DNA from 3 places in the Cryobacterium sp. Hh7 genome. Region 3 is predicted to be linked to each of the others. Evidence: predicted binding sites of a transcription regulator. Region 3 holds the regulator's gene; each other region holds the start of a gene.
The links. Region 3 encodes LexA, which represses DNA repair genes until DNA is damaged. Its sites were predicted from a motif close to TCGAACANNTGTTCGA; they were not measured.

Region 1: the regulator LexA is predicted to act here: its motif matches at 5,944-5,959, upstream of uvrA (excinuclease ABC subunit UvrA).
Region 2: the regulator LexA is predicted to act here: its motif matches at 2,086-2,101, upstream of E3T43_RS01870 (HNH endonuclease signature motif containing protein).

The regions. Positions count from the first base shown of each region.
Region 1 is NZ_SOHG01000016.1:152,051-161,915, forward strand. Features, by position in the region: gene whiA (DNA-binding protein WhiA) at 1-30, opposite strand, end outside; gene rapZ (RNase adapter RapZ) at 115-990, opposite strand; gene uvrC (excinuclease ABC subunit UvrC) at 1,052-2,956, opposite strand; gene uvrA (excinuclease ABC subunit UvrA) at 2,971-5,838, opposite strand; gene E3T43_RS05770 (PadR family transcriptional regulator) at 5,975-6,583, shown strand; gene E3T43_RS05775 (ABC transporter ATP-binding protein) at 6,580-7,308, shown strand; gene E3T43_RS05780 (FtsX-like permease family protein) at 7,380-9,865, shown strand, end outside.
Region 2 is NZ_SOHG01000012.1:94,802-104,666, forward strand. Features, by position in the region: gene E3T43_RS01860 (hypothetical protein) at 1-610, shown strand, start outside; gene E3T43_RS01865 (tetratricopeptide repeat protein) at 607-1,590, shown strand; gene E3T43_RS01870 (HNH endonuclease signature motif containing protein) at 2,166-4,193, shown strand; gene glgB (1,4-alpha-glucan branching protein GlgB) at 4,292-6,631, opposite strand; gene E3T43_RS01880 (alpha-1,4-glucan--maltose-1-phosphate maltosyltransferase) at 6,628-8,724, opposite strand; gene glgP (alpha-glucan family phosphorylase) at 8,841-9,865, shown strand, end outside.
Region 3 is NZ_SOHG01000040.1:29,765-39,629, reverse strand. Features, by position in the region: gene chrA (chromate efflux transporter) at 93-1,496, shown strand; gene E3T43_RS11695 (methylenetetrahydrofolate reductase) at 2,177-3,142, shown strand; gene metE (5-methyltetrahydropteroyltriglutamate--homocysteine S-methyltransferase) at 3,230-5,575, shown strand; gene lexA (transcriptional repressor LexA) at 5,683-6,387, opposite strand; gene E3T43_RS11680 (LysM peptidoglycan-binding domain-containing protein) at 6,678-7,091, shown strand; gene E3T43_RS11675 (histidinol-phosphate transaminase) at 7,123-8,247, shown strand; gene hisB (imidazoleglycerol-phosphate dehydratase HisB) at 8,257-8,880, shown strand; gene hisH (imidazole glycerol phosphate synthase subunit HisH) at 8,877-9,509, shown strand; gene priA (bifunctional 1-(5-phosphoribosyl)-5-((5-phosphoribosylamino)methylideneamino)imidazole-4-carboxamide isomerase/phosphoribosylanthranilate isomerase PriA) at 9,603-9,865, shown strand, end outside.

The sequences.
Region 1 (9,865 bases), on a different contig from region 3:
TTCGTCTTTAACGTCGGCGGTGAGTGCCAATCGCTTTTCCATTCTGTTGATCAGTTGCGTTAGGTCTGAGGGATGAGAGTGCGGTGGAGCAGCGGATGCTGCGCCCGGCCTCGCTTATTCGCGTCCGAGGTCGCGGTGCTTGATATTAACCACGACTCCGGGAAGTTTTTCGAGTCGAGACGCCAGTTCCCGGGCCATGGCGACGGAGCGATGTTTGCCTCCGGTGCAGCCGATACCGATCGTGGCATGGCGTTTGTTTTCCCGCTGGTACCCGGCCAAAACCGGTGCCAGGGCGGCCGCATAGTGGTCGATAAATTCGAGGGCACCATTTTGGGCAAGTACAAAGTCTCTCACTTCCGGATCGACACCGGTGTGCGCCCGCAGCTCTGGGATCCAAAACGGGTTCGGCAGGAAGCGAGCATCGGCCACCAGATCGACATCCGTCGGCAGGCCGTACTTGAAGCCAAAGCTCATAATGGTGAGCTGCACGCCGGCCGATCCGGCTGCGGCGAATCGCTCAGTGATGGCCGTCGCCAGCTGGTGCACATTGAGGTCTGAGGTGTCGATGACCAGGTCGCTGGACTCCCGCACGGTCAGCAGGCGAGACCGCTCCGCCGCGATGCCATCGAGCAGGGTGCCATCACCCTGCAGAGGGTGCGGCCGACGTACCGATTCGAAGCGGCGCACGAGCGCGTCATCCCGCGCTTCGAGGAAGATCACCTGAACCTGCGTGTTACTTCTCAATTGCTGCACGGTTTCGAGAAAGTCACCGAACAGATCGCGGCCGCGAATGTCGACCACGGCGGCGATCTTGGGCAGGTTGGTACCGGCACGTTCGACCAGATCGACCAGGGGCCGCAGCATTTGCGGGGGCAGATTATCGACGACGTACCAGTCGAGATCTTCCAGCGCATTGCCGACGGTCGAACGACCCGCCCCGGACATTCCCGTGACGATCAGCACTTCCTGCTTGTCGGGATCCGTAGTCATACGTTCAAAGCGCCTTAATGAAAAGTTGTGGGACTATCCAGCCTACCCAGCGGTGGGCGGTTCACGCGCGCAAATGGGCATGGATCGCCTCGGCCAGCACCGGGCCGATGCCGCGAACATCTGCTATTTCCTGCACGGATGCGACCTTGAGCCGGGCCACCGAACCGAAATGCTGCAGCAGCACCTTGACCCGGGCGGGGCCGAGCCCGGCAATCTCCCCCAAGATCGAGGCTACGTCCTTCTTACGTCGGATGCGCTGATGGGTGATGGCAAACCGGTGAGCTTCGTCGCGGATGCGCTGAATCAGGAACAGCGCGTCGCTGTTGCGCGGCAGAATCACCGGGTAGTCGGAGTCGGGCAGCCAAATTTCTTCGAGCCGCTTGGCGATGCCACACAGTTGAATTCCGGTCACGCCCGATTCAGCGAGTGCCCGTTTGGCTGCGGCGACCTGCGGCTGGCCGCCGTCGACGATGAGCAGGTTGGGCTGGTACTTGAATTTGGCTCGCTTCTGCTCGACCTGGGCGATGTCGCTCTGACCGGCGACTGCGGTCGGAGCGGGATCTGCGGCATCCGCTGCCCCGGATTCGGGTTTCAGGTAGGCCAGCCGGCGCGTGAGAATCTGGTAGATCGAGTCGGTGTCGTCGGTGGACACTGGAATGTTGAAGCGGCGGTATTCGTCTTTGCGGGGTAACCCGTCTTCGAAGACAACCATCGATGCGACGATGTTGGTGCCGCTGAGGTGGGACACGTCGTAGCATTCCATCCGCAGCGGCGCGGCCGGCATCTCCAGGGCTTCCTGAATGTCTTCGAGCGCCTTCGACCGTGCCACGAAGTCGGAGCTACGCCGGGTTTTGTAGAGCATGAGGGCCTGTTTGGCGTTGTTGGTGGCCGTGACGAGGAGGGCGGCCTTCTCGCCGCGCTGCGCGGCCACCAGCCGCACCTTGCGCCCGGCCAGGTCGGCCAGCCAGGTCTCGAGGGCTTCCGCGTCGTCGGGCAGTTCGGGAAGTACGATTTCGCGCGGCGGCTTCGACTCGTTGTTGTAGGCCGTCTGCATCATGGAGTCGATGAGCTCGCTCCTGGTCACGTCGAGCTCCTTGTCGACCATCCAACCGCGCACACCGCGGATGCGACCGCCCCGCACGATGAACAGCTGCACGGCGGCGGCCAGCTCGTCCTGCTCGATGGCGAACAGGTCGATGTCGACGTTGTCCCGCAGCACGACGGCGCTCTTCTCGAGTACGGCGTTGAGCGCCCGCACCTGGTCGCGCCGTTTGCCGGCGATTTCGTACTGCTGCGCCGCTGCTGCGTCTTTCATCTCCTGGGTGAGCTCGTTGATGAGTTTCTTGTCGTGACTCCTCATGAAGCTGACGAAATCATTGACGATCTTGCGGTGATCCTCCATCGAGACCAGGCCGGAGCAGGGGCCGAAGCAGCGCCCGATCTGGCCGGCGAAACACGGCTTGCCGCTCTGCATGGCCCGTTTGTAGTTGGCGTTGTTGCAGGTACGGATGGGGAAGGCCTTGAGCATGAGCTCGATGGTTTCGTGCACGGCCCACACCTTGGGGTACGGCCCGAAGTAGCGGGCGCCCTTGATATTCTCGGTGCGGGTGACGAGAGCGCGCGGCGCCTCATCGCCCAGGGTGACGGCGAGGTAGGGGTAGGACTTGTCGTCCTTGAACTGCACGTTGAACGGCGGATCGAACTCGTTGATCCACATCCACTCGAGCTGCAGGGCTTCAACCTCGGTGCCGACGACCGTCCACTCGACCCCGGTCGCGGTGGTGACCATGCGGCGGGTACGTTCGTGCAGGCTGTACAGCGGCGCGAAGTAGTTGCTCAGCCGGGCCCGCAGGTTCTTGGCCTTGCCGACATAGAGGATGCGCCCGGTCGCATCGCGAAACCGGTAGACCCCGGGGGTCGTGGGAATCTCGCCCGTTTTCGGGCGATAGCTCAGGGCATCAGACATGGCCTCGCGGCCGCCTAGCCGGCAGCCAGGACCTCCTTCAGGAAGGAACCGGTGAAGCTCTTCTTGACCGTGGCGAGGTGCTCAGGGGTGCCGGTCGCGAGTACCTTGCCACCGCCGGAACCACCCTCTGGGCCGAGGTCGATCACCCAGTCGGCGCTCTTGATGACGTCGAGGTTGTGCTCGATCACGATGACGGTGTTGCCCTTGTCGACGAGGCTGTTGAGCACGAGCAGCAGTTTGCGCACGTCTTCGAAGTGCAGGCCCGTGGTCGGCTCGTCGAGCACGTATACGCTGCGACCGTTGGAACGGCGCTGCAGCTCGGTGGCGAGTTTCACCCGCTGGGCCTCGCCGCCGGAGAGGGTCGTGGCGCTCTGGCCGAGGCGCACATAGCCCAGTCCGACCTCGACCAGCGTCTTGAGAAAACGGTGGATCGACGAGATCGGCTCGAAGAAATCGGCCGCCTCGCTGATCGGCATGTCGAGTACCTCGGCGATGTTCTTGCCCTTGTAGTGCACGGTGAGGGTGTCGCGGTTGTACCGGTCTCCCCCGCACACCTCGCAGGCCACGTACACGTCGGGCAGAAAGTTCATCTCGATCTTGATGGTGCCGTCACCCGAGCAGGCTTCACAGCGGCCGCCCTTGACGTTGAAGCTGAAGCGACCGGGCAGGTATCCGCGGGTCTTCGATTCGATGGTCTCGGAGAACAGGGTGCGGATCTTGTCGAACACGCCGGTGTAGGTGGCCGGGTTGGAGCGCGGGGTTCGGCCAATGGGTGCCTGGTCAACGTGGATGACCTTGTCGAGCTGCTCGAGACCGGTGACCCTGGTGTGCTTGCCGGGCAGCTTGCGGGCGCCGTTCAGCCGATTGGCGAGCACGCGGTAGAGGATGTCGTTGACCAGCGATGACTTGCCGGATCCGCTGACCCCGGTTACGGCGGTGAAGGTGCCGAGCGGGAACGTCACCGAGACCTTTTGCAGGTTGTTGGCCTCGGCACCGGTGACGCCGATGAGACGCTCCGGATCGATCGGGCGGCGGGTCGTCGGGGTGGCGATGGACTTGCGCCCGGCCAGGTAGTCGCCGGTGAGCGACTTGGTGTTGGCGAGCAGCCCCTCGTAGGAGCCGGAGTGCACGACGTGTCCTCCGTTGACCCCGGCACCGGGGCCGATGTCGACGATCCAGTCAGCGGTTTTGATGGTGTCTTCGTCGTGTTCGACCACGATGAGCGTGTTGCCGAGGTCGCGCAGGGTGACCAGCGTCTCGATCAGGCGACGGTTGTCACGCTGGTGCAGGCCGATGCTGGGTTCGTCGAGCACGTAGAGCACCCCGGTGAGCCCGGAACCAATTTGAGTGGCCAAGCGGATGCGTTGTGCCTCACCGCCGGAGAGGGTCGCCGCAGCCCGGGCGAGGTTGAGGTAGTTGAGCCCGACTCGAATGAGAAAGTCGAGGCGCGCGCGAATCTCGCGCAGAACCTGGGCGGCGATGGCGGCCTCGCGGTCGGTGAGCGTGAGCTGGTCCATGAACTCGCGGGCGTCGCTCAAACTGAGCGCGCAGACATCCGCAATGCTCGCGTCGTGCACGAGCACGGCGAGCACCTCGGGCTTGAGCCTCGTGCCCTTGCAGACGTGGCAGTCGACCTCGCGCAGGTATTCCGACCAGCGCTGCCGCTGGGTGTCGCTCTCGGCCTGCAGGTACTGGCGTTCGATGTAGGGCACGACACCCTCGAAGCCGGAGGTGTAGCTCATTTCACGCCCGTAGCGGTTCTTCCATTTGACCCGCACCTCGAAGTTATCGCCGCGCATGACGGCGTTCTGCACCTCGCTGGTCAGGTCACCCCAGGGGGTGTCGAGCGAGAAATCGAGGTCGCGGGCGAGACCGTCGAGGAGCTTCTCGTAGTACTGGAACAGGCCCTTGCCCTGGGTGGTCCAGGGCAGCACGACACCCTCGGCGATACTCAGGTCCGGGTCGCCGAGCAGCAGGTCTTCGTCGACCGACATGCGGGTGCCCAGGCCGGAGCACTCCGGGCAGGCGCCGAACGGGGCATTGAACGAGAAGGTGCGCGGTTCGATTTCGGTCAGCTGCACCGGGTGGTTGTTCGGGCAGGAGAGCTTCTCGGAGTAGTTTTGCCAGGCCTTGTCGCCTTCCTCGTCGAGAAAGTTGATCTGCACGAGGCCGTCGGTGAGCTTGAGCGCCGTTTCGAGCGAGTCGGTGAGGCGACTGAGCAGTTCGGGGCCGGCGACCAGACGGTCGACAACAACGGAAATGTCGTGCTTCTGCTGCTTCTTGAGAGTGGGCGGTTCGCTCAGCTGAATCTGGGTGCCGTCGACGATCGCACGGGAGTAACCGCCACCGGCGAGCTCTTGGAAGAGGTCGACAAATTCGCCCTTCTTCTGCGAAATGACCGGGCTGACCACCTGGTAGCGGATGCCCGCCTTCAGTTCCATCAGCTGGTCGGCGATCTGCTGCACGGTCTGCGACTGGATGATCTCGCCACAGATCGCGCAGTGCGGCACGCCGATACGGGCCCAGAGCAGGCGCATGTAGTCGTAGATCTCGGTGATCGTGCCGACCGTGGACCGCGGGTTGCGGTTGGTGGACTTCTGGTCGATCGAGACCGCGGGGCTCAAACCCTCGATGAAGTCCACGTCGGGGCGGTCAACCTGCCCGAGGAACTGCCGAGCGTAGGCCGAGAGTGACTCCACGTAGCGGCGCTGGCCCTCGGCGAAGATGGTGTCGAAGGCGAGCGACGACTTTCCCGAACCGGAGAGACCCGTGAAGACCACGAGCGCATCGCGCGGAATCTCCAGATCTACGTTGTGAAGGTTGTGTACGCGGGCTCCGCGCACACTGAGTTTGGGACCTGTTTCTACCTTGGTAATCGACACTCATTGAGTCTATGCAACGCCGCTGACAGTGCCTGACAGCAAGCATCGCCGAGAGCGAACACCGGCACATCCCGATATTGTTTCAGAGTATGTATATACTCGGTGACTAATAGCCGTTTGAATTGCCGGAGGTCGTATGTCTGTTCGCCAGAGTCTGCTCGCCATCCTGAACCAGGGGCCGTGCTACGGCTACCAGTTGCGGGCCGAATTCGACCGGCGCACCGGGTCGACCTGGCCGCTCAACGTTGGCCAGATCTACAACACCCTCGATCGGCTGGAGCGCGACGGTCTGGTGCAGAAGGCCGATATCGACGCCGACGGTCAGAATTACGTCGAGATAACGGATGCCGGACGGGCGGAGGTCGCCGACTGGCTCGGCTCCCCCGTGGTGCGTACAATGGCCACCCGTGACGAGCTCGCCATCAAGCTCGCGATCGCTGTAACGCTGCCCGGCGTCGACATCGCCCAGGTGATTCAGGTACAGCGCACCGCCACCATGCGCACCCTGCAGGAACTGACCCGCACCAAGAACGCGACCGCCGACCCGGAATCATCCGAGCAGCTGGCCTGGCTGCTCGTGATCGACTCGCTCATCTTCGCCGCCGAGGCGGAAGCACGCTGGCTCGACCACTCGGAGCACCGGCTGGCCAGAGCCCGCGCGGCCGGCCTGGCCGCTCCGCTGCCGCTCAACACCGAGGTGCCCAAGCGCGGTCGCCCGGCCAAGACTGCAGCGGCCAACGCATGACCGGCTCCGACATTCTCTTGCAGCTCGACGGAATCTCGATGCAGTATGGCCGCGGCGAGACCGCGATCACCGCGCTTGCGGGAGTCGACCTGTCGGTGCGCCGCGGCGAACTCGTGGCCGTGATGGGGGCATCCGGTTCGGGAAAATCGACCCTTCTAACGGTGGCCGGCGGACTCACCCCACCGACGGCCGGGGAGGTCGTCGTCGAAGGGCACTGGCTGAGCCAGCTCTCGGCCCGCGAACTCGCGACCCTGCGCCGGCGCAGCCTCGGCTTCGTGTTTCAGGATTTCAACCTAATTCCCTCACTGACCGCGCTCGAAAACGTGAGCCTGCCACTCGAACTCGACGGGTGGACGTCAAAGAAAGCGCACCGTCCAGCCCTCGATGCGCTCAATATCGTCGAGCTCGGTGACCGGGCCCAGCATTTCCCCTCAGATTTGTCGGGCGGCCAGCAGCAGCGGGTGGCGATCGCCCGCGCCGTCGTCGGCGGCCGGTCGTTGATTCTCGCCGATGAACCCACCGGCGCGCTCGATAGCACGACCGGCGAGCTTGTGTTGCGGATGCTCCGCTCGCGAGTCGACGCCGGCGCCGGCGGCATTCTGGTCACCCATGATGCCCGCCACGCGGCCTGGGCCGACCGGATCGTCTTTCTGCGCGACGGGCGCATTGTGGACGAGTCGCGGGCATCCGCTGTGTCGAGCCTGCTGAGCGGGCTGCCGACATGAGCGTTGAGCCGAGTTCGCTTGGCGGGAAGCGTTCGGGTAGTACCCGGATCGCGTTTCGGATCGCCCGGCGAATGGCCCTGCAATCCCGCGGCCGCAGCGCGCTGATCGCGCTGCTCGTGGCCATTCCCGTGGCCGGACTGGTCGGAATCACCACGGTGGAAGCGAGCAACACCGCCTCCCCGGCCGAACGGGTCATGCTCGAACTCGGCTCGACAGAGGCGCGGGTGATGATCGTCGCGTCGCCCGACCCGAAGTTCACCCAGGACCCGCTCAACGACCGCAGTTGGGGGCCGAGCGACGAGGCATTCAACGGCGAAGCCGCGCAGTCCATCGAGCCGGAGCCCGTCACCGCCGCCGCGCTGTTCCCAGCCGGAACCCGTTTGTTGTCCATAAGGCAGGCCAACATCGTCGCCGAGACGAAGAACGGACTCGGCTCCTTCACTGCGGTGCAGGGACAGCCGTGGGATGCGTCCTTCGCCGGAAAATGGGATGTCACCAACGGTTCCGCACCCGCGAATGATGGCGAGATCATGGTAACCGCCGCCACGCTCGACCGCTTGGGGGCAACGGTCGGGTCGACGGCTGTGATCACCGCCCCCGAGCCCGGCGAGTTCACCATCGTCGGCACGATCCGAAGCGCCTCGCTCGACGACGCGGCGGTCTCGTTCTACGGTCTCCCCGGCGCCTTCGACGGGGTCCTGCCCGATGATTCCGACCTGCTGACCGAGTGGTATCTGCCCGACACACCGCTGACCTGGAGCCAGATCGGCGACCTCAACCCGCGCGGCGCCACCGTGCTCTCCCGCTCCGTGCTGCTCGACCCGCCGCCGGTGGGCAGCTATCCTCTGGACGGCACCGTCTCCTTGAGCTTTTTTGATTCATTCCTCATTCTGCTCGGCGGCTTCGCCCTGTTCGAGGTGGCCCTGCTCGCCGGCGCCGCGTTCACCGTCGGCGCCCGAACCCAGCAGCTCACCCTGGCAACCCTGGCCAGCGTCGGCGGCGACAAACGGATGCTGTTTCGCGTTATGTCCTTCGGCGGCGTCATCCTCGGCGCCGTCGGAGCGGGCCTGGGAACGGTGCTCGGCCTGGCCGGCGCATGGATCTTCATGCAGATTTCGGCGAACGGCAGCGCGGCGCGGTATCCGGGGTTTCACCTCGATCTGCTGTCGCTGCTGATCATCGCGGCCTTCGCCGTTCTCGCCGGCTGGTGCGCTGCCGCGGTGCCGGCCCGGGCAGCCGGCCGGATCGACGTTCTGGGAGCGCTCCGCGGCGCCCTACGTCCGCCGCGCCCGACGCGGCGACGCCCAGTGGCCGGGATCATCCTGCTGGCCCTCGGTGCGATCGTCGCTGTGACCGGCGGACTGGTCGAGCTCGCCGCATACCTCCCCGTCTATCAGGTGTGGCTGGCCAATTTCGGAATCGGCCTGATCATCGCCGGGCCGGTGATCATGCAGCTCGGAGCGGTGTTCCTCGCTCCGCTGATTCTGCGCTGGGCCGCCGGGCTCGCCTCACGGTTCGGCCCTGGCGCCAGACTGGCGACCCGGGACGTGGCCCGGAATCCCGGGCGCAGCGTGCCGGCCCTCGCTGCCATCATGAGCTGCGTTTTCGTCGCCGCCTTCGCGATGAGCCTCATCTCGACCTTCCAGGTGAACTCGATCAAGGACTACTACTATTCTGTTCCCGAGGACACGGCCTGGGTGAGCCTGAACGCCTACGTCGACGAACCGCCGTACGGGACGATGCTGCTGGAGAGCGGACCAGAGGTTCGTAACGCCTTGGACGGGGCCTTTCCCGACTCCCGGGCGCGCCTGCTCAACAGCGTCGCGAACCCGCCCTCATGGGTCGAGACCCCGGCCGACGGCGAGACCGCAACCGGCAGCACAGCCCCCGTTTTCGCGTACCCGCGCCTCGATCCGGGCACGGCGTGCCCGAGCGACGCGACTCGGTCGGAGGCCGGTCATCAGGAAGATCGCACCGACATTCGCTGCCCGACGCCGTACTACCTCGATCCGATGATGTCGAGCATCAGCGAACACATCTGGGTGGGCGACTTAGCAGATTTCGCTGCCATTCTCGGCGTGCCGGTGTCAGACCAGTCCCGGGCCACGCTCGCCGCCGGCGGTGCGGTAAGCACCTACCAGCAGTACGTGGTCGATGACACGATCCACCTCGACTGGATGGCCACCCTCGACGCAACCGTGGCACCGGCCCGCAGCGTGGCGCTGGCCGGGAGCGTGCAGTCGCCGGAGCATCCGCTGCCGTATGCGATCTTCATGCTCACGGAGACGGCCGATTCCCTGGAGCTGGACCATCGACCAACCATGGTCGTCAGCAGCCTCAATGCGGCTCCGACTCAGGCACAGCAAGACCAGGTGCAGGGGGCCGTCACCGCCGTCGAACCAGGTCTGTTCGTGCAGGTCGAGCCAGGGCCACAGGCCTTCGGCGCATCGTGGAGCTGGGTTCTCGTTGCCCTCACCGCGATCATCGCCCTGGTCACGGCGTCGATCACCATCGGACTCGCCCGCGCTGACGGGCACCGGGACAACGCGGTGCTCAC
Region 2 (9,865 bases), on a different contig from region 3:
GACCGCAATTATTCTGCAGCAGGAATCACCGCGGGCGAATTACCTCATCGAGTACGCCTTCCAGCTTGAGCCGGCTGCGCGAGTGCCCGAAGTTGCTCCGGCCCTGATCGGGGCGCCGGCGATCGCGCCCGACAACAAACTCCTGCTCTTGCCGCCGAACGAATTGGCCGCGGCCTACGCCGATGTGCTGCTGCAGGGCGCTGCGAGCCCGTCCGTCGACCTGTTCGAAGACGAAGTGGATGCCTTCCGCGCCCAGTTTGACGCCAGTCGCGCCGACCGGCAGGCGACCCTGCCCGCCACCGCATCGATCGAATTCGGCACGGCGGCGGGGGACGGCAGCACTGTCGCCCTGGCCACCAACGACTCGGGCAGCATCGTGGCGGTCAGCGTCAACGAGACCGAGATCGTCAAACCGATCAATGACGGTGCCACGGTCAGCCCGAGCGGGGCCGCCAGCAAAGCACTGTCGGGAATCTCGTCGTCGTCGAAGGGCATTCTCAACACCTACAGTGACCAGCTGTTGTTCTACGTGCCGACGGCCGGATCGAGCGAAAAAATCATCCTCCTGGGCTTTGCCCAGGGCCTCACCCAATCTGCGGAGCTTCCATGACCAACCTGCCCCCGTCCGGATCCAACCTGCGCGGAGCGGTTGACCTTTCCTCTCTCGTCAACCGTGGCCAGGCGGCAGCGCCCGCGACACCCGGTGCCGCGGCGGCACCAGCGGCTGCTGGCGCGCCCGCCGGTGTCGTGCCGGTGCCGAGCCTCGTGCTCGACGGCACCGACGCGAACTTCGGTGAGCTGCTCGAGCTGTCCTCGCGCGTTCCGGTTATCGTCGGTCTTTGGGCCTCGCGGAGCGAACCGTCCACGGCGCTGATGACCGTGCTGGAGAAGCTGATCACCGATCTGGCCGGCCGGTTCGTACTGGCCCGCGTCGACATCGACGCCAACCCCCAACTCGCCCAGGCGTTTCAGGCCCAGTCGGTGCCCACGGTCGCCGCCGTCATCACCGGCCAGCCGGTACAGCTGTTCAACGGCCCGCTGGCCGAGGAGCAGATCAGCGACGTGCTCGGCCGCGTGCTCGAACTCGCTGCCCAGCAGGGCGTGACCGGCACGGCCGAGGCGCCGGCCGCCGCCGCCGCCGCAGACGGAGAACCGGCCGAGGTCGTCGAAGAGCCCCTGCCGCCGCACCACCTCGAGGCCTATGCCGCGATCGAGGCCGGCGATTATGCGACCGCGCAGAGCGAATACCGCACGGCGATCGCCCAGAACCCGAATGACACCATGGCCGTCGCCGGCCTTGCCCAGGTCAGCCTGCTGGCCCGCCTGCAGGGCAAAACGATCGACCAGATTCGGAACGGTGCCGCTTCTTCTCCCGACGATCTCGACGCGCAGCTGCTGGTCGCCGACCTCGACCTGTCCGGTGGGCACATCGAGGACGCCTTTGACCGACTGCTGAGCCTGTTTCCGGCCCAGCCAGCCCCCGGCCGCAACGCTATTCGCGAGCGCATCCTCGAACTGTTCGAGGTCATCGGCCAGGACGACCCCCGGGTCCCGCCGACTCGCTCTCGGCTGACCGCCCTGCTCTACTAGCGTCCTGCGGCGGAAGCCTGTCGTTTCACGGATTCGGGGACCTGTTTCAGATTAAGGACCTGACGATCGCGGCGACTGCTGCACGAACGGATGCCGCAGCCTCGGCCGCCGCCGACGTCTGAGTCGAAGGCACCGGTCACCTGCTGCGCGAAGCAGGTGACCGGCTGCCGGTCGGACGCGTCGAAACCGCCTTTGACACCAACGCGGGTGGCTTGCGAAACCTGGCCATCCCCCGTTGGTCGAGCCTACCGAGACCCCCAGGGATCAACGATGGCATCTTGCGAAACCCGGCGACTTCCGTTGGTCGATCCCGACGAGACCGCTGTGGACTGACCGGAGTGGTCTGGAGATCCCGGCCATTTGTCGTTGGTCGAGCTTGCCGAGACCGCTGTGGACTGGCCGGAGTGGTCTGGAGAACCCGGCCATTTGTCGTTGGTCGAGCTTGCCGAGACCGCCATCGACCAGCGCGAGCCGTCTCGAGAACGCGCGGTCTGCCCGAATGCATATTCGCACAGACATCCAAATATATCTGAGAAACCCTCGACTCTGGCGCATGGTTTTGGTACACTTGTTCTATGAGCCAGAGCGGCGAGACTCCACAGCCGGGCCGTGTCGATCCGTTCTTCGCGGCTCACGGCTACCCGCCGTCCACACTCGAAGAGCGCGCCGAGTTCGAGGTGTTCTGGGCGCAGTGTCAGGATGATTGGCGGCTCCAACTGGCCGAGGGGCTCGGAGACTGCGCCCCATATGAAGACCTCGACCTGGAACTGGTCAACCCGGCATCGGTGAGCCCGACACCAGTGAGCCCGACACCAGTGAGCCCGGCACCGGTGAGTCTGGCGGCTGACCGCCCGGAGTTGATTGACGGCCCGCCCATTCCGGCCGACCTCGATCTGACCGAGGTATTCGCTGCGGTGCCGCCCGAGCACCTCTTCGATGAGGACCTCCGCGAGGAGTTCCTGTATACCAATTACCTCGCGGACAACTACCTCCCGGTCGATTTCATCCCGGACGGATGCACCGCTGACGAATGCACCACTGACGGATGCACCGCTGACGAGCGTCACACTGACCCTGCCGACGCTGACCGTGGCGAGGCTGACCCGGCTGAGGCTGACCCGGCTGACGCTGACCCGGCTGACGCTGACCCGGCTGACGCTGACCCGGACCAACCCGGTCTGGACCCTGGTAGTCCCGCGGACGTGCTGAGTCCGTTTCAGCGGCACCAGGCGCAGTTCGTCGACCGGGTGCTCTACCTCGAGAAGGTCATCGCTTGGGCGCAGGCGAGTAAGGCTGAGGTCTTGACGGAGGCGTGGGATTACACCACTAACAGTGCTGAGACCGGCCGTCCGCAGGCCGGTCCGCAGCATGAGTACGACTGGGATGCGACCTTCGCCGCTCAGCAGGGCCTGGTCGCTGAAATGGCCTGTGCGCTGCGCATCCCGGCCGGCACAGCGTCCGGCCTGCTGCGGGAGAGGCGGGTGCTGGTCGAATCCCGCCCGCAGACCCTCGACGCCCTCCGCACCGGGGAGATCTCCCTCCGGCACGCCCGCCAGGTGCTCGACCAGCTCGATTCCGTCTCCGAGCCCGCCCGGGCCGAGTTGGAGGCGGTGTTGCTGCCGCACGCGAAACGCCTCACTCCGGCGCAGTTCGATGGCAAGGCTCGCAAGCTCCGCGAGCGGTTCCACCCCGACAGCATCACCGTTCGCCGCACCCGGTGTCTGGCCGACCGCCGGGTGCAGTTCTTCCCGGATAAGGACGGCATGGCCACCCTCTGGCTGCGCGCGGCCGGCGACGACCTGCAAGGCGTCTATACCCGGGTCACCGATGCGGCGATCAGTCTGCAGGGCCCCGACGAGCCCCGCACCCTCAGCCAACTCCGCGCCGACGTCGCCATCGACCTGCTCCAGCAGGGCGTCACCGGCACCGGCCTCGGCGCCGGCCTCACCGCCAACGTCAACATCACCGTCCCCGTCCTCACCCTGATGGGTCAGAGCGAGGAACCCGCCGACCTCGAAGGCTACGGCCCGATCGATCCGGAGACGGCCCGCAAGCTCGCTGGGACGGCGACGAGTTTCCTGCGCGTCCTCACCCACCCGCACACCGGCATCGTCCTCGACGTCAGCTCCACCCCGTTCCGCGTGCCCGCCGCGCTGAAGAAATACCTCCGCCTACGCGATGGAACCTGCCGGTTCCCCGGCTGCAACCGCTCCGCCGGCCACTCCGACCTCGACCACACCATCGATAAACAATTCGGCGGCCCCACCACCGCCACCAACCTCCACTTCCTCTCGCCCGCCCACCACAACCTGAAGCACTTCTCCGATTGGAAAGCCGTCGCCGACCCCGACGGCACCGTCCACTGGACCAGCCCCGCCGGCAAGCACTACGCCACCGACCCCGCCACCCGCATCAACCCACCGCAACAACAACAGGCAGCACCACAGGCATCATCCCCACTCGAACCACCAGCCCCACCACCGCCCGACCCGCCCGCACCGCTGCCGCCAGCCGAACCGATCAGCGATCCGTGGAATAGCGACTGGAACGGCAGCTGGAACACCGCGCGGGACACCGACCCCACCGAGCCCCCACCGTTCTAGGGTCGACGGACAGGCTGAACACCACCGATTCTCAATGAATGCTGCGTCGCCAGATTGCTGTCGTTGGGCGCAGCCCCCAGCAATGGAGGGTCGGGGAGTTAGCGGCGGAGGCGCAGCCAAAGACCGGCCAGGGGAGGCAGGGTCAGGGTCGCGGAGGCGGGGCGACCGGCCCAGGGCTCGTTGTAGGCCTCGACGCTGCCCTGGTTACCCACCCCGGAACCACCGAAGTCGCCGGCATCCGTGTTGAGAATCTCCTCCCACGCTCCGGCGAATGGCAGCCCCACCCGGTAGTCCGTGTGCGGCTGCCCGGCGAAGTTGAAGAAGCACGCGACCGGAATGCCGTGGTTGTCCCAACGCAGGAACGACACGATGTTTTGGCTCGCGGCACCGCCGTCGAGCAGCTCAAAACCACCCGGGTCGTTGTCGCGGCTCCACAGACTCGCGTTGTCGCGGTAGACCCGGTTGAGCTGACCGACCAGGTTGAACAGGCCGCGGTGCGCCGGCTGGTCGAGCATCCACCAGTCCAGGCCGCGCTCCTCGCTCCACTCCGACCGCTGTCCGAACTCGCTGCCCATGAACAACAGCTGCTTGCCCGGGTGCGCCCACATGAACGAGAGGTAGGCGCGCACGTTGGCAAGCTGCTGCCAGGAGTCGCCGGGCATCTTCGACACCAGGGCGCCCTTGCCGTGCACGACCTCGTCGTGGCTGATCGGCAGCAGAAAATTCTCGCTGAACGCGTAGATGAACGAGAACGTGATGTCGTTGTGGTGGTACGAGCGGTACATCGGGTCGACCTGCATGTACTCGAGCGAGTCGTGCATCCAGCCCATGTTCCACTTGAACCCGAAGCCGAGCCCGCCGCCGCTGGTCGGCGCCGTGACCCCGCCCCAGTTGGTGGATTCCTCAGCGATCATGATGGTGCCGGGGTTGCGTTTGTAGGCGGTCGCGGTGATCTCCTGCAGCAGGCTGATCGCCTCGAGGTTCTCGTTGCCGCCATACTGGTTCGGCTCCCACTGGCCGTCTTCGCGCGAATAGTCGAGGTAGAGCATCGAGGCGACCGCGTCGACGCGCAGGGCATCAATATGGAATTCCTCGAGCCAGTACAGGGCATTGGCGACGAGGAAGTTGCGCACCTGCATCTGACCGAAGTCGAAGATGTACGTTCCCCAGTCCAGCTGTTCACCGCGGCGCGGGTCCGGGTGCTCATACAGGGCCTGACCGTCAAAGCGGGCGAGGGCGAAGTCGTCTTTGGGAAAGTGGCCGGGCACCCAGTCCATGATCACGCCGATGCCGGCCTGGTGCAGCCGGTCGATCAGGTAGCGCAGGTCGTCTGGCGAGCCGAACCGGCTGGTCGGCGCGTAATAGCCGCTGACCTGATAGCCCCACGATCCGCCAAACGGATGCTCAGCCAGGGGCATAAATTCCACGTGCGTGAAGCTGAGTTCGTTCAGGTACCCGACCAGCTCGTCGGCGAGTTCCCGGTAACCGAGCCCGGGTCGCCAGGAGCCCACGTGCATCTCGTAGATGCTCATGGCCTGGTTGTGCGGATCGGTGGCGCTACGGTTGGCGAGCCATTCGGTATCCGCCCATTCGTAGTTCGACGCGGTAACGACCGACGCCGTCTGCGGTGGAACTTCGGCGAGGCGGGCCATCGGGTCGGCCTTATCGATCCAGGCGCCGGACTGCGCGAGCAGCTGGAACTTGTAGTTGGTGCCGAGCGCCAGGCCCGGAATGAACAGTTCCCACACGCCGGTGCTGCCCATGTTGCGCATGGCGTGGGTAGAGCCGCTCCACCCGTTGAAGTCACCGATGACCCGCGCGGCCTGCGCGTGCGGCGCCCAGACGGCAAACGAGGTACCGGTCGAACTGGCCGTAACGCCCTGGTGCTGACGGTGGTGTGCTCCCAGCACGTCCCATAGGCGTTCGTGGCGGCCCTCGCCGATCAGGTGCAGGTCGAGTTCGCCGAGGGTCGGAATGAAGCGGTAGGGGTCGTCGCAGATCCACGGTGGCGCCGACTCATAGCGGGCTTCGATCGTATAGTCGCTGAGCCCGTCGGTGCTTTCGCCCTGCCAGATGCCGTGCGCGAGGTGGGCCAGCTCAACGTGCGACCCGTTGGCGAGAATCGCGAACACCTCGGTGGCGAGCGGACGTAGCGCCCGGATGGAGACGCGCGGGTCGGACACACCGGTCTGGTGGGCGAGGTGCTGGCCGAGGATTTCGTGCGGGTTGTAGTACCGGCCGGCGGCGACGGCCTCGAGCACGTGCTCGGGTATGGTCGCGGGTTCGATCGGGCCCGAGTTCTTCTGGACTGTGCTGGGCCCGGATTTCGGGGACTGTGCCTTCTTGCCGTCGATTTTCTTTGCCTGACCCTTCGTATCCGTGGACTCGTGCTTCTGGTGTTTCTTGTGTTTCTTGTCTTTTTCTTTGTGACCGCTCATGCTGGGGCCGAAGTGTGCGGTGTGACGTGCAGAATATGCACCGGCTCTGTGAAGGCGTCGAGTCGCACGAAGTTGTCGGCCGCCCAGGTCCAGGTGGCTCCGGAGACTAGATCGTGCACGTCGAAGTTGTCACCGCGGACAATGCCGAACCGGGTGACGTCGAGGTGCACGATCGTTTCGCGCACCGAGTGCGGGTCGACGTTGGCGACGATGATGAGAGCATCCGCTTGGCCGGTGCCGGTGAACGCGGCGTCGAGGTACTTGCTGTAGACCAGAATCGAGTCGTCGTCACTGGCGTGGATGTCGAGGTTGCGCAGTTGCGCGAGCGCCGGATGCTCGGCCCGAATGCGGTTGAGCAGGGTGAGGTAGGGCGCGAGGGACTTGCCGAGTTCCTCGGCCTTGCTCCAGTCGCGCGGCCGATACTCGTACTTCTCGTTGTCGATGCTCTCTTCGGCGCCGGGCCGGGCGACGTTCTCGAACAGGTCAAAACCCGCGTAGACGCCCCAGCTAGGCGCTGCCGTAGCGGCGAGGGCCGCGCGAATCTTGAACGCGGCCGGGCCGCCGAACTGCAGGTACTCGGTGAGAATATCCGGCGTGTTCACGAACAGGTTGGGGCGCAGAAAATCGGCCGTGTCATTGGCGAGGCCGTCGAAGAATTCCTCGAGCTCAGTCTTCGTGTTGCGCCAGGTGAAGTAGGTGTACGACTGCTGGAAGCCGACCTTGCCGAGCGCCTGCATGAGCGCCGGGCGGGTGAACGCCTCGGCCAGGAAAACCACGTCGGGGTCGGTCTGATTGACTTCGGCGATCAGCCACTCCCAGAAGTCCAGCGGCTTGGTGTGGGGGTTATCGACCCGAAAGATGCGCACGCCGAGGCTGATCCAGTAGCGGAGCAGGCGCAGCGCCTCGAGCCGGATGCCGGCCGGATCGTTGTCAAAATTGATCGGGTAGATGTCCTGGTATTTTTTCGGCGGGTTCTCGGCGTAGGCGATGGAGCCGTCGGGCAGGGTCGTGAACCACTCAGGGTGCTGCTGCACCCAGGGATGGTCGGGGGAGGCCTGCAGGGCAAAATCGAGGGCGATCTCAATGCCGAGGTCCGCCGCTTTTTTCAGAAAGGACTTGAAGTCGGCGACGGTGCCGAGATCGGGGTGGATGGCATCGTGGCCCCCGTCGGCCGAGCCGATCGCCCACGGCGAGCCAGGATCACCGGGGGCGACTGTGAGTGAGTTGTTTGGACCCTTGCGGAAGGCCTGCCCGATCGGGTGGATCGGCGGCAGATACAGCACGTTGAACCCCATCGCCGCGACGGCGGGCAGGCGTTTCGCGGCGGTGGGGAACGTTCCGCTCTTCCAGCTGCCATCTTTTTGCCGAACGGCGCCCTCCGAGCGCGGGAAGAACTCGTACCACGAGCCCACCCCAGCCCTGGCACGTTCGACGATGATGGTGCGTTCGGCCGAGAGCGAAGCCAGCCCGGCGAGGGGGTGAGCGGCGATGGCTTGCCGCAGCGCAGCATCCGCGACCGCGAGTAGTCGTGCTGCGGCCGGCTTGCTGGTGTCGGCGAGGGCGGTCGCTGCGGCCTGAAACAGGCGGCGGGCCGCCATCGGGCGATTCTGGTCGATGCCGGCCTGCTGCAGCAGCGCGCCGCCGATGCTGAACATGAGTTCCACGTCGATGCCGGCCGGAACCTTGATCTGCGCATTGTGTTCCCAGGTGGCGAACTCGTCGGCATAAGCACGCACCCGATACCTCCAGTGGCCGGCGACGCCGAGGAGCACCTGCACGCCGTAGCGGTCGGTCCCCTCGCCCTGCAGCAGCATGGGATGCCGGGTTTCGCTGCCGTCGGGCGCCGTGAGCTGCAGGTCGACGCCGATCAGGTCGTGGCCCTCACGAAAAGCGGTCGCGCCAAATGGGACGACCTCGCCGGCGAAGGCGCGGGCCGGCCATTGGTTGTCGTTCAGCTGAGGCGAGAGATCGAGAACGGGGATACGGCCAATGGCTGCGCCGGAGGCACCGCTAGCCTCTTGTGGAGACGCACCGGCCGGGGCGCTGCTCGATGCTGTCGGCAGGGTCGTCTTTTTTGCTGCTGTCTTGGCCACAGAATGACCGTAGCGTGAAAGCGTGGCAATCATGCTCGCCTCGCGCCACCCTCGCCCGCGAGACGCGAACATTCGGCGTTACGTGTTCGCCATCTGGCACCCCTAAGGTTGACCTCGTGAAGGCCATCCGCAAATTTACCGTCCGTGCCGTCCTGCCTCAGCCCCTCGCGGCGCTGGAGGAGCTTGCCGGCAATCTTCGCTGGTCGTGGCACGAGCCCACCCGCCAGCTGTTCGAGCGCATCGCCCCCGAGCTCTGGCGCGAGATCGGCACCGACCCGGTCGCCCTGCTCGGCGCCGTCGACCCGCACCGTCTCGACGATCTCGCCCAGGACCACGATTATGTGGCCGAGGTCAACTCCGCCCGAGACGCCCTGCGCGACTATCTGGAGCAGCCGCGCTGGTATCAGAGCCTCGACGGCGAGAAGCCCGCCGCGATAGCGTATTTCTCACCGGAATTCGGTATCGCCGCCGCGCTGCCGCAGTACTCCGGCGGCCTGGGCATTCTGGCCGGCGACCACCTCAAGAGCGCCTCCGACCTCGGCCTGCCACTCGTCGGCGTTGGCTTGTTCTACCGCGCCGGCTACTTCAGTCAGTCCATCTCGCCGGACGGCTGGCAGATGGAAAGCTACCCGCTGCTCGACCCCGACGGGCTGCCGCTCTCCGTGTTGCGCCGAGCCGACGGCTCTGCAGTGCAGGTCTCGCTCGCCCTGCCGGATGACCGAACCCTGCATGCCCGGGTCTGGCAGGCCAAGGTCGGTCGGGTGCGCCTGCTGCTGCTCGACGCCGACATTCCCGAAAACGCCGACGACCTGCGCCTGGTCACCGACCGGCTCTACGGCGGCGGCGGCGAACACCGCCTGTTGCAGGAGCTGCTGCTCGGTATCGGCGGCGCACGCGCCGTCAAACTGTGGAGCTCGCTGCACGGTCTGCCCGAACCCGAAGTGTTCCACACCAATGAGGGCCACGCCGGTTTTCTCGGTCTGGAGCGCATTTCGAGCCTGATCGGCGAGGGCTTGAGCTTTCAGGAAGCCCTGCAGGTGGCCCGCGCCGGAACCGTCTTCACCACCCATACCCCGGTCGCCGCTGGTATCGATCGGTTTGAACGCTCCCTGGTTCGCCGCTATTTCGGCACCGACCTGCT
Region 3 (9,865 bases):
CAGATCGTCCATGAGGCCGACCTCGACGATGGCCGCTTCGACGCAGCCTGCTCCACGGCCGCGAAGCCTCCTGACGATACGAGAACTGCACTGTGAAACCCAAGAATGCCCGGCCAGCGTCCGCAACGGATGCCGCCGAGACCCGAGACCTGGTCCCGTTCCGAGACGCCCTGCGCGTCTGGTTCCTCGTCTCGCTCGAGACTTTCGGCGGGCCGGCCGGACAGATCGCCGTCATGCACCGCATCCTCGTCGAAGAGAAACGGTGGATCGGACACCGCCGCTTCCAGCACGCCATGAACTTCTGTGTCATGCTCCCCGGCCCCGAGGCGCAACAGCTGGCCATCTACATCGGCTGGCTGCTCAACGGCAAACGCGGCGGCCTGGTCGCCGGCACCCTGTTCGTCCTTCCCGGAGTTGTCGCCCTCCTTGCCCTGTCGGCCATCTTCGTGGCCTACGGTGACGCCCCCGTGGTCGCAGCTCTCTTCACCGGCATCGCCGCCGCCACACTGATCATCGTGGGTCAAGCCATTGTGAAGGTTGGCCGACGGTCCCTCGTCCACCCCGCCTTGGTCGTGCTCGCCGTCGCTGCGTTCGCCGCCCTGGCCCTGTTTGCAGTTCCCTTCCCCGTTGTGATCCTCATCGCAGCCCTGACCGGCTGGCTCCTCACACGCTATGTGCCCGGCGTAGCGAAGAAGATCGACGGCAGCGGCGATGCACCCGACGGAATCCAACCCGTCATCGCCGATAACGCGCTCAACGCCGGGAAGCCCTCCGCGGTGAGCGCGGGCAAGGTCCTGGCCGTGGGGCTGACACTGTGGATCCTGCCCATAATCGCCGTAGTTTTTTTCACCGGGATCGGCTCGGTATTCACGCAGCAGGGCGTGTTCTTCTCCACCATGGCCCTGGTCACCTTCGGTGGCGCGTACGCCGTGCTGGCCTACGTCGCCCAGCAAGCCGTGGAGGTCTTCCACTGGCTCACCCCCGGAGAAATGGCCCGCGGACTCGGTCTGGCCGAGACCACACCCGGACCCCTGATTATGGTCGTCCAGTTCGTCGGCTTCATCGGCGCCTACCGCAACCCCGGCGACCTCGACCCCTGGGTCGCAGCCATCATCGGAGCACTCCTGACCACCTGGGTCACCTTCGTGCCCTGCTTCATTTTCATCTTCCTCGGCGCACCCCACATCGAACGGCTCCGCGGCAACCGCCACCTCTCCGGCGCACTCACCGGCATCACTGCGGCGGTCGTCGGAGTCATCGCCAATCTCGCCGTCTTCTTCGCCATCAACATCCTCTTCTCCGAAACGTTCCGCCTCGACTCCGGGCCGCTGCAACTCCAGCTGCCCGTGCTCAGCTCGCTGAGCATCCTGCCGGTCGCCGTCGCAGCAGTCGCCGCGGTGCTCATGCTGAAACTCCGGTGGACCGCACTGCGCACCATCGGCGTGTGCGCCCTCCTCGGTCTCGCCGCCGGTCTACTCGAGCTGGCCACCGCATAGATATATTTCCGGACGCTCGGCGCCCCGCCAGCGACATATAGCGAACACAGAATGCCGCCACCAAACGGCAAAATCCACATGGTACGTCGATTCGACCGCAGTCTCAGTCTGCGTGAAAAATCGGCGACGTTCTCGCTCCTTGTCCGGACTTCATCACATCCGGTCAGGGAGATCAACTTGCCGAATGATCGTTTCGAGTCCGTCCGGACATGTCTGTAGTGACGGACCCTTCAGACTTGGAGCAACATATGAACGCAGCAGACCCACTCGACGTGATGCTTGACCAATCATCACCGAGGACGGTGACGATCACGCCGAGTGTGCAGCGCGATCTTGAGGTAACGAATAGGCGTCGTAGCCGCCGGTCTCCGGCAGTACGGGAAGCGCCGAAATCGGTGACACCGTAGGGGACCAGCCACCCGCGCGGCCTCAACACCTATCCCGTCCCCTGGGCCAGCGGATAGATGCCGTCTGACCGCACGGATGACACGAACTGTCATATTCGCATCGCTCGACGTTGGTGTTGTTACTGTCTAATCAATCGTTGCCGACGGAATTCATTCCCCGGCATGGAGCGACAGCCGAGCCCGGCATCCGCCCGCGAAGAACCGCCAGCACGCTGGCGCGTCCGCGGCCGCCCGGCCATCACCCGCTGTACTGCTTCTGCCGAATGAGGAACCATGACCACGACAGGAATTTCCGCGTGTAACGCCCGCCCGGCGTTCTCGTTCGAGGTGTACCCGCCCAAATCGGCGGCCGCAGCATCCGCTCTAATGAGCACTATCGACCACCTGGCCGCCGCCGGCCCCGAGTTCATCTCGGTCACCTACGGCGCCAACGGCTCCTCGCGCAACTCTTCTCTGGACGTGCTGCGCTACATCAAAAATCACACCGAAGCGGATGCGATGGCGCACCTCACCTGCGTCGGCTCCTCGCACGCAGAGGCCAGCCGCCTCATTCGGGAGTTCCTCGACGCCGGCATACGCAGCTTTCTGGCCATTCGCGGCGACGCACCGCCGGGCGCGGTCGAAGGCGACAACACTTTTCTCGGGGATCTGCACAGCGCGGGGGAGCTGGTGCAGCTCATTCACCGCGTGCAGACCGAACGGGTGCCGTACATCGAGACGGTGATTCCGGGTCTGCCCGGCGCCCGCGGGGTGAAAACGGAACGCAGCAAGGTGCGCATCGGGGTCGCGGCCTTTCCGAACGGACACCCCAACTCCCGGTCGGTCAGCCAGGACATCGACACCCTGCTGGCCAAGCAAGCAGCTGGTGCCAACCTCGCCATCACCCAACTCTTCTTCCACGCCGACGACTACCTGAGCTTCATCCAGCGGGCTCGCTCGGCCGGGGTGCTCTTTCCCATTCTTCCCGGCATCATGCCGGTGACCAGCCCGAACCGGTTGCGCCGAATTCTGCAGCTCTCCGGGGAGAAGCTGCCGGCCGGCCTGTCCATCGACCTTGAAGTCGAACCGACCGAGGAAGGGCAGCGCCAGATCGGCATCGACTACGCCGTGCGCCTCGGGCAGGATGTGCTTGCGGGCGGCGCCCCCGGACTCCACCTCTACGCCTTCAACCAACACGACACAGTGCTGCAGGTTCTCGAGGGGTGTGGGGCGCTTCCGGTGCCGGCAGTAATGCTTTAGGCCTCACGCCCGCTTCAGCGTGTAGGCCGCGAACTCGTTCGTTATTTTGCGCCATTCCAACGACCAATCTCCAGTGAAGGAATCTCCATGCCCATTTCACCCGCATTTCCCACCGGTACCATCCTCGGCTACCCGCGTATCGGTCGCCGGCGCGAGCTCAAGAAGGCCGTCGAAGCGTTCTGGTCTGGGGCGATCGACGCGGTCGCTGTGGAGAGCGTGGCCGCCGAACTGCGCTCGGCCACCCGGGAACGGCTCGTTGACCTCGGGCTCGGCCGCGCCGACTCGTCGATCCCCGAGTCGTTCTCGTACTACGACCAGGTGCTGGACACCATTGTCGCCGTTGGAGCGATTCCCACCCGGTTTGCCTCGCTCGTCGGTGCTGATGGAACCATCGACCTGGCCGGGTATTTCACCCTGGCCCGCGGCGAGGGCGAGAACCTGCCGCTTGAGATGACCAAGTGGTTCGACTCGAACTACCACTACCTCGTGCCCGAGATTGGCCCGGAGACCGTGTTCTCGTTGGCCGGTGACCGCATCGTGCGCGAGTTTCTCGAGGCCAAGGCGGCCGGTTTCCTCACCCGTCCGGTGCTCGTCGGTCCGGTCACCTTTCTACTGCTCAGCAAGGCCAGCGATGAGGCGCCAGCCGGGTTCTCCCCGCTGTCCCGGCTCGACGACATCCTTCCTGTCTACGCAGCGCTGCTATCCCGGCTAGCGGATGCCGGCGCCGACTGGGTGCAGCTCGACGAGCCGGGACTGGTCAGCGAATCGATCGATGTGCCACGCGGGGACACGCTGGCGGCGGTCGCATCCGCTTATGGCGTGCTCGGTCGGCTCAGTGGCCGCCCCGCCCTGTTTGTCGCGGCGCCCTACGGCAGTCTCGATGATGCCCTGCCGGTTCTTGCCAGTACTACCGTCGAGGCGATCGGCCTCGACCTGGTTCGGGGCACCCTGCCGCAGGCAGTGCCCGGGCTGGCCGCCAAGACCCTCGTTGCCGGGGTGATTGACGGGCATAACATCTGGCGCGGCGACCTGGCAGGCGCTTTCGAGCGCGCCGAGAGCGTGCGCGCGCTGTCCGACTCCGTCACCGTATCCACCTCAACGTCGCTGCTGCACGTGCCGCACGACGTGCTGGATGAGACCTCGTTGCCGCTCGACCTGACCAGCTGGCTGGCCTTTGCCGACCAGAAGGTGGGCCAGGTCGTCACCCTCGCGCTCGGCCTCGCTGAGGGGCAGGCGGCCATTGCCATTCCGCTCGCGGATGCCGCTGCCGCGCTGACCGCGCGTCTCGCCGCTCCGGGGGTGCGCGACGGTTCGGTGCGAGCGCGTTCGGCCGCACTCACCGACGCCGATTTCACCCGTGGTGCCTACGCCGATCGCCTGACTGCTCAGAATGTTGCGCTGCAGCTGCCGTCGCTGCCCACGACCACGATCGGATCCTTCCCGCAGACCGCAGACATTCGCCGGGCACGCGCCCAGTTTCTCAAAGGAAACCTGCCAGCCGATGACTACCGCGACCTGATGCGCGCCGAGATCGGCCGCGTCGTCGCCCTGCAGGAAGAGATCGGACTCGACGTGCTCGTGCACGGGGAACCCGAGCGCAACGACATGGTGCAGTATTTTGCTGAGAACCTCGACGGGTTCACCGTGACCGAGAACGGCTGGGTGCAGTCCTACGGCAGCCGCTGCACCCGGCCATCCATTCTGTGGGGCGACGTCTCGCGCCCGGCCCCGATCACGGTGGACTGGTCGGTGTACACGCAGAGCCTGACAGCCAAGCCGGTCAAGGGCATGCTCACCGGACCGGTGACCATTCTGGCCTGGTCGTTCGTGCGTGACGACCAGCCGCTTGGCGAGACCGCTCGCCAGGTCGCCCTTGCCCTGCGCGATGAAATCGGCGACCTGGAAGCTGCGGGCATCAAGATCGTTCAGGTCGACGAGCCGGCCTTGCGGGAGCTGCTGCCGCTAAAGAAGAAGGACCACGCCGACTACCTGGACTGGTCGGTCGGCTCCTTTCGGCTGGCCACGGCCGGGGTCGCGGAAGCGACTCAAATTCACACGCACCTCTGCTACTCGGAGTTCGGCGTCGTCATCGAGGCTATCCGCAACCTCGACGCCGACGTCACGAGCATCGAAGCGGCCCGCTCGCGCATGGAGGTGGTCCAGCAGATTGAGGCCGGCGGGTTCAACCACGGCATCGGGGCCGGCATCTATGACATCCACTCGCCGCGAGTACCCAGTGTCGACGAGCTGACGACCCTGCTGGACACCGCCCTGGAATCCATCCCCGAACGCCAGGTCTGGGTGAACCCGGACTGCGGGCTCAAGACGCGTGGCTACGAGGAGACGGTGCAGTCCCTGCACAACATGCTGGCTGCGACCCGGGTGGTGCGCGATCGCCGCGCTGCCGATCTGAGAGCTAGCCTCACCCGGTAGCTCACTCGCGTACCTGGCGCCAGCCGGTAGTCTTCAGGCCCGATCACCGGTTAGTGGTCGGGCCTCGCGCCGTGCTTCTGTTCTCTTCTTTGCTTGAAGGTGACTCGCTAGACCGAGCGCAATACGGCGACGACCTTGCCGAGGATGTCGGCGTAGTCGCCGACGATGGGCTCGAAGTTACTGTTGCGCGGCAGCAGCCAGGTATGGCCGTCGCGCTTGCGCAGTACCTTCACGGTGGCCTCGTTGTCGAGCATGGCCGCCACGATTTCGCCGTTCTCCGCGGTCTTCTGCTGGCGAACGACAACCCAGTCACCGTCGCAGATCGCCGCATCGATCATCGACTCACCGACGACCTTGAGCATGAACAGCTCCCCCTGGCCGACGAGCTGGCGGGGGAGCGGGAAGATCTCGTCGATCTGCTGATCTGCCGTGATCGGAATGCCGGCAGCGATTCGACCGACGAGGGGAACCATCGCAGCGTCGCCGACCTGCACGCCCGGGTGAAAACTGTCCTGGTCGCCGGTTCCGACGTCTTCGGGCGCGCGTTGAATCTCGATGAGTACCTCGAGTGCGCGAGGACGATTCGGGTCACGACGCAGATAGCCGCTCAGCTCAAGCTGGTTGAGCTGGTGAGTCACGCTCGATAGCGAGGCGAGGCCGACGGCGTCACCGATCTCACGCATGCTCGGCGGGTAGCCGCGCGAGCTGACCGAACGCTGAATAACGTCGAGGATGGCGAGCTGGCGCGGGCTCAAACTCTTGCGGCGCCGAGTGCCGCCCTTGTCGCGGGTACCGCCGGTGCTTTGTGTCACGAGAAGCGCTCCTTGCGTCGGTCCCGCGCGGGTTAGAGGACGTCTCGCGGGAATGTCGGTGGTGTCTGGTTGAGTAGCAATCAAGCAATTGACCTATCGAAAGTTTATCCAGTTCTCGGCCTTGAAACAAACACTTATTCGAGTGTGTTGCGTGATTTTCCGGGCAGAGACGAGAAAAAGCTTGCATGTTCGATTGTTCGAAGTTATATTCGGAACATAGTTTCGTATTCGGTCCTCCCGGCCGAGGGCCGAATACGAGACTCGCAGCCCGCCTACCTTGGAGGTTTGACATGACCACAGCATTTGCTCCCGCAGTTTCTCTCCCGCCCGTCACACGTCTTCGCCTCACCCGGCGTGGGCGAGTCGTCTTCACCACGCTCGCCGCATTGCCGGTCGTTCTGGGCGCCCTTGTATTTGCCGTCAATGGGGGAGCGGTGGGCGCCTCTGGGGCCGCCACCGGCATCGATCTCGTGTCGTACACAACCGACTCCGGCATCGTGGCCACGTTGGCCTATTCACCGACCGACGTCGGTTCAGCCCGATTCATCACGGTCGAACCCGGCCAAACTCTCTGGAACCTTGCTGAAGAGAACTTTCCCGCCGCCGACCCGCGCGACGTTGTCGCCGATATCAAGCGCATCAACGCCCTGTCGGTGGAAACGCTGCAGCCGGGCCAGCGCCTGGAAATCCCCGCCAACTCCTAAGTAGTGATGGGCAGCAGTACGGGGCCCTAGCATGGAGAGGGTGACCAGTCTCGAAGATCTTCCCCTCCGCACCAACCTGCACGGCCTGACGCCCTACGGTGCTCCGCAACTGCATGTTCCAGTGGCCCTGAACGTGAACGAGAACACGCACCCCATTCCTGAAGCGGTGGCCCGCGACATCCTCGCCGGCCTGGCCGAGGCCATCCGCTCGGTGAATCGGTATCCCGATCGAGAGTTCACCGCCCTGCGCGAGGCGCTCGCCCGCTACCTCGGCGAAGGACTGACCGCCGAGAATATCTGGGCGGCCAACGGCTCCAACGAGGTGCTGCAACAAGTGCTGCAGGCTTTCGGCGGACCGGGACGCAGCCTGCTGGGCTTTGCCCCGACCTACTCGATGTACTCGATCCTCGCGTCGGGAACCGACACCACCTGGATTGCCGGTGCCCGCGACGCTGACTACGAGCTGTCGCCAGCGACCGCCGTGAGCGAGATCACGCGTACCAAGCCCGATATCGTCTTTCTCTGCTCGCCGAACAACCCCACCGGTACGCCGCTCTCCCTCGAGACCATCGCCGCTGCCTATGACGCGACCGACGGCATCGTCGTGGTCGATGAGGCCTACGCCGAATTCGCTCCGGTCGGCACCCCGAGCGCGCTCACCCTGCTGCCTGGCCGGGAACGCCTGCTCGTCTCCCGAACGATGAGCAAGGCCTTCGCGTTCGCCGGTGCCCGTGTGGGCTACCTGGCTGCCGATCCGGCCGTAACGGATGCCCTGCGTCTGGTTCGCTTGCCGTACCACCTCTCGGCCCTGACCCAGGCGGCCGCAAACGCGGCCCTGGCGCACAGCGTCGAGATGCTCGCGATGGTCGATGACATTCGTGGGCAGCGCGATCGACTCGTTGTCGAGCTTGCGGGCCTGGGCTATGCCCCGCACCGCAGCTGGAGCAACTTCGTACTGTTCGGGGGAGTAGCCGACCCGCACGAGACCTTCGAGGCGCTGCTGGCTGAGGGAATTCTCATTCGCGATGTGGGCATCGCCCACCACCTGCGCGTGACCGCCGGCACCGAACAGGAGACGACCCTGTTCCTCGACGCCATCGCCCGACTTGGTCGCAGTGGTGGCCCCGGTCAAATTGCGCCCGCCCAAGCCGAATAAACTAGGTCCATGAGCTCACCTGCTGACATTCCCGCACCCCGCGTCGCACACCTGCAACGGGAGACGAGTGAATCCAGCATCGACCTGTCTCTGAACCTTGATGGCACCGGCGTCAGTGACATCCGTACCTCGGTTCCGTTCTTCGACCACCTGCTGACGGCGTTCGCCAAACACTCCCTGACCGACCTCACGGTGCGCGCCTCCGGCGACATCGAAATCGACGTGCACCACACCATCGAAGACGTCGGAATCGTGCTCGGTCAGGCCATTCGTCAGTCCCTTGGTGACAAATCGGGCATCTCCCGTTACGGTGACGCTCTCGTGCCCCTCGACGAGGCGCTGGCCCAGGCCGTGGTCGACATCTCCGGCCGCCCCTACCTCGTGCACACGGGCGAACCGGCCGGTTTTGAATTTCACCTCATCGGCGGACATTTTACCGGCTCCATGGTGCGTCACGTCTTCGAAGCGATTACTTTTCACGCCTGCCTGACCGTGCACGTGACCCTGCTTGGCGGGCGCGATCCGCACCACATTGCCGAGGCTGAATTCAAGGCCTTCGCCCGCGCCTTCCGACTCGCCAAGGCCCTCGATCCGCTGGTGCACGGTATTCCGTCGACCAAGGGAGCCCTATGACGAAGGTTGTCGTCTTCGACTACGGAACCGGAAACGTGCACTCCGCGGTCAAGGCGCTCGAGTTGGCCGGCGCCGAGGTCACCCTCACGAGCGACCGCACGACTGCATTGGAGGCCGACGGTCTCGTCGTGCCCGGAGTTGGAGCGTTCAGCGCCGTGATGGCAGCGCTCAAGTCCGTTCGCGGTGACGACATCGTCGACCGTCGTCTGGCCGGCGGCCGCCCGGTGCTCGGAATTTGCGTCGGCATGCAGGTCATGTTCGAGCATGGAGTGGAACGTGGCGTGGACACCGAGGGGCTCGGCGAATGGCCGGGAACGGTCACCGAGCTTCCCGCGAAGATCCTTCCGCACACGGGCTGGAACACCGTCACGAGCGCACCGAACTCTGAATTGTTCCGAGGCATCGAAGACGAGCGGTTCTACTTCGTGCACTCCTATGCCGCGCAATCCTGGACGCTTGAGGTCATGCCGCCGTTCCCAGAGCCCCGGCTGACCTGGGCCGATCATGGGGCGCCGTTCCTGGCCGCGATCGAGAACGGACCGCTCAGCGCCACCCAGTTTCACCCGGAGAAATCGGGGGAGGCAGGCATCCGCTTGTTGAAGAACTGGATCGGCACGCTGCACAGTTAGCCCGGCGAGCCTAGACTTCACAGTCCCATCCGCATCACAGCCACAGCCCCTGCAATTGGTCGCACAGCGCGACCGCACCAATCAAGGACACCAATGAGTGAGTTCAACAAGACACCGAGGCTCGTCCTCCTGCCCGCCGTCGATGTGGCCGGCGGCAAGGCGGTTCGCCTGACCCAGGGCGAGGCCGGCACGGAAACGAACTACGGTGACCCCGTCGACGCCGCGGCCGACTGGGCCAGGCAAGGTGCTGAGTGGATTCACCTCGTCGACCTCGACGCGGCCTTCGGCCGTGGCAGCAACACGGGTGTGATCAAGAAGGTCATTCGTCAGGTCAAGGGCGTGAACATCGAGCTCTC